DNA from 2 places in the Microbacterium sp. GXS0129 genome. Region 1 is predicted to be linked to the other one. Evidence: riboswitches for the same ligand, from Rfam matches in the RefSeq annotation. Region 1 holds a riboswitch; the other holds the start of a gene.
What was found. Region 1 has a riboswitch for thiamine pyrophosphate ahead of thiM (hydroxyethylthiazole kinase). Riboswitches for the same ligand answer to the same signal wherever they lie in the genome.
Positions count from the first base shown of each region.

Region 1 (3,898 bases):
GCTTGCGGTTACGGCGGACATCGTCCAGGTGCTCGCGCAGATTGCCTCCGACGACGCCCTTGATCTCGCCGGCCCGCTCGAGGACGGCGTCCAGCGACCCGAACTGCGTGAGCCACTTCACGGCCGTCTTCTCGCCCACCTTCGGCACGCCGGGAAGGTTGTCGCTGGTCTCGCCGACGAGCGCGGCGATATCGGGATACTGCTCGGGCGGCACACCGTAGCGCTCCACCACCGTGGCCGGGTCGTACCGCTTGAGCTGGGAGACGCCCTGCACCGAGGGGTAGAGCAGGGTGACGTCATCGTTGACGAGCTGGATGGAGTCCCGGTCTCCGGAGACCACGAGCACCTCATAGCCCTGTTCGCGCCCCTGGACCGACAGGGTGGCCAGGATGTCGTCCGCCTCGAAGTCCTCCTTGGTGATCACCGTGATCCCCATGGCGGCCAGCGCCTCCTGGATGAGTGGGATCTGCCCCGAGAACTCCTTCGGCGTCTCCGCACGCGTGCCCTTGTACTCGGCGTACTCCCGCGTGCGGAAGGACTGGCGCGAGAGGTCGAAGGCGACGGCCATATGGCTCGGCTGCTCCGCCTTGATGAGGTTCACCAGCATCGAGAGGAACCCGTAGACGGCGTTGGTGTGCTGCCCGTCCTTGGTGGTGAAGTTCTCGACCGGCAGCGCGAAGAACGCGCGGAAAGCGAGCGAATGGCCGTCGACGACCAGGAGGGTAGGCTTTGCGGAGTCCGTCACCCCTCCAGCCTAATGAGGGGCACCGACATGGAGCGAGGAGAGCATGAGCGAAGGCGCCGCGGAGATCGAGAAGAGCCCCCTGGAATGGGCACGCGAGCGGGGGCTCGGAGCCCTCGCCGAGAAGATGGGCATCGAGCTGGTCGAGTTCACCGCCGAGCGTGTCGTGGCCACGATGCCGGTGCTGGGCAACACACAGCCTCTCGGACTGATGCACGGCGGTGCGTACGTCGTGCTCGGCGAATCGCTCGGCTCGATGCACGCGACGCTGCTCGCCGGACCCGGCCGCTACGCCGTAGGCATCGACATCAACGCCACGCACACCGCGTCCATCACCGAGGGCTTCGTCACCGGGGTCTGCACCCCGGTGCACGTGAGTCGTTCGCTCGCCGTGCACGAGATCGCGATCACGGACGAGCGAGGACGCCGCAACTCCACGTTGCGCATCACGAACATGCTCCGCGACGCGCGCTGAGACTCGTCGGAACGACGAAGGCCGCCCCGAGGGGCGGCCTTCGTGATGTCGGGGTCAGCCCTTCTTGGGGGCGAGCTGGTCGATGATGGCCTTGGCCACATCCTGCATCGTGAGCCGGCGATCCATCGACGCCTTCTGGATCCAGCGGAACGCCTCCGGCTCGGACAGGCCCATCTTCTCGTTGAGCAGCCCCTTCGCGCGGTCGACGAGCTTGCGGGTCTCGAAGCGCTCCACCATGTCGGCGACCTCAGCTTCGAGCGTGATGATCTGCTCGTAGCGCGCGAGGGCGATCTCGATGGCCGGAAGCAGATCGTTCGGGGTGAAGGGCTTCACGACGTAGGCGAGCGCACCGGCCTCGCTGGCGCGCTCGACGAGTTCCTTCTGGCTGAAGGCGGTGAGCAGGACGACGGGCGCGACGTGGTTCTTGCTGAGCTTCTCAGCCGCGGTGATGCCATCCATCTGCGGCATCTTCACGTCCATGATCACCAGATCCGGGCGCAGCTCGGTAGCCAGGGCGACGGCGGTCTCGCCATCGCCGGCCTCACCGACGACGTCGAATCCGTTGTCGCGCAGGATCTCGACGATGTCGAGACGGATGAGCGATTCGTCTTCCGCTACGACCACACGACGGGGTGCGGGAGCGGCCGGAATTTCGGTCTGGTCCTGATCGGTCACCTGCCGATTCTATGGCATACATCCGTGATTCACCCGGACAGGCGCGCTCTGCCGGGGCTACGGCGGTGATGCGGGCGAGGAAAACGAGGAGGTGGTGCCGGTGGCGGGACTCGAACCCGCACGCCCTTTCGGACAAAGCATTTTGAGTGCTCCGCGTCTGCCATTCCGCCACACCGGCAAGTGCGTCGAAGACCCCTCGACACTACCGCACCCCTCCCGTGCTTCGCGCATCGTGCACGGCGCGCGCTAGGCTGGCCGGCGACACGGGGTGCGCCCACGAGGGGCGCTGAGATCACACCCGTCGAACCTGATCTCGTTCACACGAGCGGAGGGATGTCACCATGACGTCGTTCGTCCATGCGTCCGTTTCCATCGAGGACTGCGCACAGTTGCTCGACCGCCTTCGAGAGCGCGCGCCGCTCGTCCAGGCCATCACGAATAGCGTGGTGACGGGGTTCACCGCCAACGTCCTGCTGGCACTCGGCGCGTCGCCGGCGATGGTGGACGTCCCCGAGGAAGCGGGAGCCTTCGCCACCGTCGCCGATGGCCTGCTCATCAATCTCGGGACGCCGCACACGGATCAGCGCCACGCGATGCGCGAAGCCGCGACTGCGGCACATGCCTCGGGGGTGCCCTGGGTGCTGGATCCGGTCGCGGTGGGCTTCCTGCCGGTGCGCACTCCTCTCGCTGCCGATCTGCTTGCACTCCGGCCCACGATCGTTCGCGGCAATGCGAGCGAGGTCCTGGCGCTCGCCGGGGACGGACGAGGAGGTCGTGGCGTCGACGCGTCGGACCACGTCGAAGCCGCCACGGAGGCTGCTCACCAGCTCGCGAACCGCACCGGCGCCGTCGTCGCGGTGAGTGGCGCCGTGGATCACCTCACCGATGGGCATCGACTGGTGCGCGTCGGCACGGGAACGGCGCTCCTCACCCGGGTGACGGGGGGCGGGTGTGCGCTCGGCGCGGTCATGGCGGCCTTCGCGGCACTGACCGAGGACGCGCTGCTCGCCGCCACCGCGGCGACCTCCGTGTACACGATCGCTGCGCAGACGGCCGCGGTCGCAGCCCCCGCTCCCGGCAGCTTCGCGGTCGCCCTGCTGGATGCCCTGGCGACGCTGACGTCCGCCGACGTTCGTGATCAGGCGGTGCTGTCATGACCGTCAGCGGCATCTACCTCGTCACCAGCGAACCCGCACCGGGCACCAGCCTGCTGGATGTCATCGACGCCGCCGTCGACGCAGGCGTGGAGACCGTGCAGCTGCGCGCGAAGCACGTCTCGGCGCGCGACTTCCTCGATCTCACGGCGGCGACTGCGGACGTCATCGCCGGGCGTGCCCGGCTGCTGGTCAACGACCGCGTCGATGTCGTCCTGGCTGCGCGTGCGTCCGGCGTCGCAATCGACGGCGCGCATCTGGGGCAGAGCGATCTCCCGCCGGCCGTCGCCCGGGCGCTTCTGGGGCGCGATAGCGTCCTTGGCCTCACAGCCGACACCCGTGCCCACCTGTCAGCGCTCGACGAGGCCGCCGGCATCGACTATCTCGGCGTCGGCGCCATCCACCCCACCAGCACCAAGCCCGACCATCCGGCACCGCTCGGGGTGGCAGGGTTCGCCGACTTCGCGGCCGACGCCCCTCTCCCCTGCGTCGCCATCGGCGGCATCACCGTCGAGGATGTCGCCGCGCTTCGTCGCGCCGGCGCGAGCGCAATCGCGGTGGCCTCCGCCGTCTGTGCGTCCGATGACCCCGGACGAGCAGCGGCCGACCTCCTGACGGCCTGGACGTCGGCGGGGGAAGGGCGATGATCCCCCGTGTGCTCTCGATCGCCGGATCCGACCCGAGCGGCGGTGCCGGGATACAAGCCGACATCAAGTCGATCAGCGCCCTCGGCGGATATGCGATGGCAGCGGTCACCGCGCTTACCGCGCAGAACACACGCGGTGTGACGGCCGTGCACGCGGTCCCGCCGGAGATGATCCGCGCCCAGCTGGACGCCCTGTCCGCCGACGT
Region 1 covers NZ_JBIZVZ010000002.1:318,569-322,466, forward strand. The annotation lists gene polA (DNA polymerase I) at 1-745, opposite strand, end outside; gene ACIQJ5_RS07920 (hotdog fold thioesterase) at 789-1,217, shown strand; gene ACIQJ5_RS07925 (ANTAR domain-containing response regulator) at 1,272-1,892, opposite strand; tRNA gene ACIQJ5_RS07930 (tRNA-Leu) at 1,985-2,070, opposite strand; TPP riboswitch at 2,147-2,243, shown strand; gene thiM (hydroxyethylthiazole kinase) at 2,234-3,049, shown strand; gene thiE (thiamine phosphate synthase) at 3,046-3,693, shown strand; gene thiD (bifunctional hydroxymethylpyrimidine kinase/phosphomethylpyrimidine kinase) at 3,690-3,898, shown strand, end outside.

Region 2 (3,898 bases), on a different contig from region 1:
ACCCGGGGACCGGTGGCGAGCACGGCCGCCACGGTCAGCCGCCGCTGCTCGCCTCCCGACAGCGTGTAGGGATTGGCGTCGGCGAGACGATCCAGCCGCAGGCGCGCGAGCAGCTCATCGGTGCGGGCTCGCACCTCCGCCTCCGATCTCTTCAGCGCGCGCAGCCCCACCTCCAGTTCGCCCCGCACGGTGGTGGACAGCAGCTGGTGCTCGGGTTCCTGAAAGACCATCCCGATCCGCGTCAGGAGATCACGCGAGCGCCAGCGGTACGGATCGGCGCGCAGCCCCGCGGCCAGCTCCGGGGCGGCGGCAACGACCCCGGCGGCCGGCGCGATGAGACCGGCCACGGTGAGCGCCAGCGTCGACTTCCCTGCTCCGTTTCGTCCCACGATGCCGAGCGCCTCACCGGCTCGCACATCGACGTTCAGCGGACCGGCAACGGGGTGGCCGGCCACCCGCGCGACGGCGAGCTCGGTACCCCGCAACAGGGTGGCTCCGGGAGCGGTCGCCGCAGCGGCGGGGCGCTGGGGCGGATGCTCCGGCACCCAGACCCCCGCGGCGGCGAGTTCGGCACCGCGATCTCCCAGCACCCGTTCCACCGGACCGTCAGCGATCACACCGCCCTCGCCCAGCACGATGATCCGGTCGATCACGGGCAGCCAGGCCTCGATGCGGTGCTCCACCACCAGCAGGGTGGCACCGGTCGATTCCAGCGCGCGGCGGACGGCGCCCTGCACCTCGGCCACGCCCTCCGGGTCGAGGTTCGCGGTGGGTTCGTCCAGGATGAGAGCGCCCGGCTGCATCGCCAGCACACCGGCCAGCGCGAGACGCTGCTTCTGGCCGCCGGAGAGCGCGGACGTGGATCGGTCCAGGGCGACGTCGAGTCCAACCTCGTCCAGTGCCCGCCGCACCCGCGCGGGGATCTCCTGCGCAGGAACGCCCAGGTTCTCCGGACCGAAGGCGACGTCATCGCCCACCCGCGACAGCACGGCCTGGGTGTCCGGATCTTGTAGCACCAGTCCGACTCGCCCGCGGACGGCGGTGGCCGGGGATCCGTCGACGAGGAGCTCACCACGGGCTTCCCCCTCATCGTCGCCGCCGAGCACGCCCCCGAAGGCGTGCAGAACGGTCGACTTCCCGGATCCCGAGGCGCCCAGCAGCAGCACGCGCTCCCCGGGCTCGACCCGGAAGGTCACGTCCGCCACCGCCCAGGCCCGGCGTGTGGCGTATCGCCACCCCCAGTCCCGCGCCTCCAGCGCCACCGCCGTCATCGCGGCCGGTTCAGACGCGCGCGGTGGCGTGACGACCCGAGGCGAAGCGCGACAGCGCGCCCGTCTTCGCCAGCGCCTTCGTGATCAGCCAGCTGCCGACACCCGCGATCACCGCGCCGGAGATGGTCGTGCTGATGATGTAGACGGTCGTGAACAGCGCATCCGCTCCCGAGTACCAGAGGATGCGGTCGTTGATGCCGCAGGCCAGACCGGCAGCGGCACCCGCGAGGACAGCCACCGGCAGGTTCCACACGCGGTACAGGAACAGCAGGAAGATGAGCTCGGCACCCAGACCCTGCACCGCGCCGGAGACGATGGTGAGCCCCGTCCACTGCGAGCCGAGGAGCGCGGAGATCGACGCGGCCACCAGCTCGGCGTAGATCGCGGCGCCGGGCTTTCGGACGATGAATCCGGCCAGCACACCGGCCAGCAGCCAGGGTCCGGCAAGCAGGCCCTGCACGCCGGGAAGCAGCGGCTTGAGAAGCGCCGACGGGCCCTCGTAGGCGACGTTCCAGATCAGGAACAGGGCGGCGCAGGCCACCGCGATGACGCTCGCCACGACGATGTCGACCACCCGCCAGCGGGTGTCGATGCGGCGGGCCGCCGCGTGCAGCTGTGGAGACGTGGATGAATGCACGAAAATATTCCCTTCCTTCGCCGGCATGACCCGGATCAGGTTCGACGGTCGAAGCGCGATCGCTTCCTCTCAGCCCTCGACGAGGACTCCCGTGGTGTCCCCCGAGTATAGCGATCCGCGAGCGCAGCGGTCCGGCTGCCCGACTCGATCGTGATGACCTCCGCGCCTAGTGCCGGTTTGTGCTAATCACAGCCCTGCCACGCTGGGCATAAATGACGGTAGGCTTTTTATGAGTAACCGAGTTACTCATAAAGAGCGAGGAGGTGATTATGAGTAACGACCGCAATGAGTGGCCGGCCATTCGGTACGAGACGGTCGACTGGCACCCCGCGGTCCCCATTTCAGACAGCATCAGCGTCGTACCACACCGCTATCGGGCGGCAATTCCGGCGCCAATCGCCGGCCTGATGCCAGCACTCGACCCCGCCGTCGTTGCGGCGGCGGAGAACGCCACGGCTGAACTCACGCGCTTCGACGCCGAGCTCGGTCATCGGGTCGCGGCATTCGCTCCCGTTCTGCTGCGCTCCGAGGCAGCGTCATCGTCGCAGATCGAGAACCTCACGGCGAGCGCCCGCGCGATTTTCAGCGCCGAACTCGGCGCCCGGGGAAGTCGCAACGCTGAACTCATCGCTGCCAACACGCGCGCCATGTCCGCTGCCATCTCACTTGCCGAGAATCTGAGCCCGGACATGATCCGAGAGCTCCATCGCGTGCTCATGGCCGAGCAGCCGCGGCATACTCCCGGCCAGTGGCGAACCGAGGCCGTGTGGATCGGGACTCACAGCGACTCCCCCATCGGCGCGGACTTCGTCGCGCCTGTGCACGAGAGAATCCCGGCCCTCATCGACGACCTCGTCGCATTCGCGGGCCGCCGAGACGTTCCCGCTCTGGTCTCGACGGCGATCACGCACGCTCAGTTCGAGACCATCCACCCGTTTACCGACGGCAACGGACGAACCGGCCGCGCTCTGGCCCAGGCACTGCTGCGAAATCGCGGCGTCACGCGAAACGTGGCGGTGCCCGTATCGGCAGGCCTCCTCGCCAACGTCGAGGGCTATCACGATGCGCTCACCGCTTACCGGGCAGGTGATCCTGCGCCTATCGTGATGTCGTTCGCGTCCGCGGCTGGTCGTGCCGTCGCGAACGCGCGGCTTCTGGTCGCAGAAGTCGATGACATCAGGAAGTCGTGGGACTCACGCCTAACGGCGCGACGTTCGAGCAACGCGTGGAGGTTGCTGGATGTCATCGCACGACAACCCGTTCTCAACTCCGCCGCCGCGGCAGAGGCCCTGGACGTGAAGCAGCCGAACGTCTATCCCCCACTTCAGGCGCTCGTCGATGCCGGCATCCTGAAGTCCAAGGCTGAACACAAGCTCGGGCCGTTCTGGCGCAGCGAAGAAGTGCTCACCGCGATCGACCGATTCGCTGCGCGAGCGGGACGCCGCGAAAAGGCCCGGTGACGCATGTTGTAAGAGATTTCCTCGCTCGTTCGCGGCCGACTGCGGAGTGTGGGAGAGAACACATGCAGAGCGTGTCAGCGGGGGCGCGAGAGCCCGATCATCCGCCGCACGAGGCGGCGTTCGCGGAGGATCATTGCGGCGCCCAGCAGCCAGAGCGGAACCTGGGTCAGCATGGCGACGCGGAACGCGTCCAGGCTGTAGTGCGACGGATCGCCCGCGCCCTGCAGGTCCATCGCCAGCCCGATGAACAAGATCGCCAGCAGACCGGCGAGGAACCCGCCGCCGTTGACGATGCCGGTGGCGGTCGAGAGCCGATGCTCCGGGTTGTACGTCCGCGCGTGATCGAACGCGATCATCGACGCCGGCCCGCCGGTGGCCAGCGCGAGCGCCAGCAGGATGAGCAGCCACAGTGGTGCGGGACCGGGCCACACCAGCACGACCACCCACATCAGCAGCTGCAGACCCACGGTCGGCAGCACCAACATGTGGGAGCGGCGCAGCGGATGACGGCTGGAGAGCGCACCGAGGAG
Region 2 covers NZ_JBIZVZ010000001.1:297,393-301,290, reverse strand. The annotation lists gene ACIQJ5_RS01330 (ABC transporter ATP-binding protein) at 1-1,271, opposite strand, end outside; gene ACIQJ5_RS01325 (ECF transporter S component) at 1,282-1,908, opposite strand; TPP riboswitch at 1,903-2,011, opposite strand; gene ACIQJ5_RS01320 (Fic family protein) at 2,178-3,368, shown strand; gene ACIQJ5_RS01315 (nitrate/nitrite transporter) at 3,443-3,898, opposite strand, start outside.
Region 2: another riboswitch for thiamine pyrophosphate. It lies ahead of ACIQJ5_RS01325 (ECF transporter S component); the one in region 1 lies ahead of thiM (hydroxyethylthiazole kinase).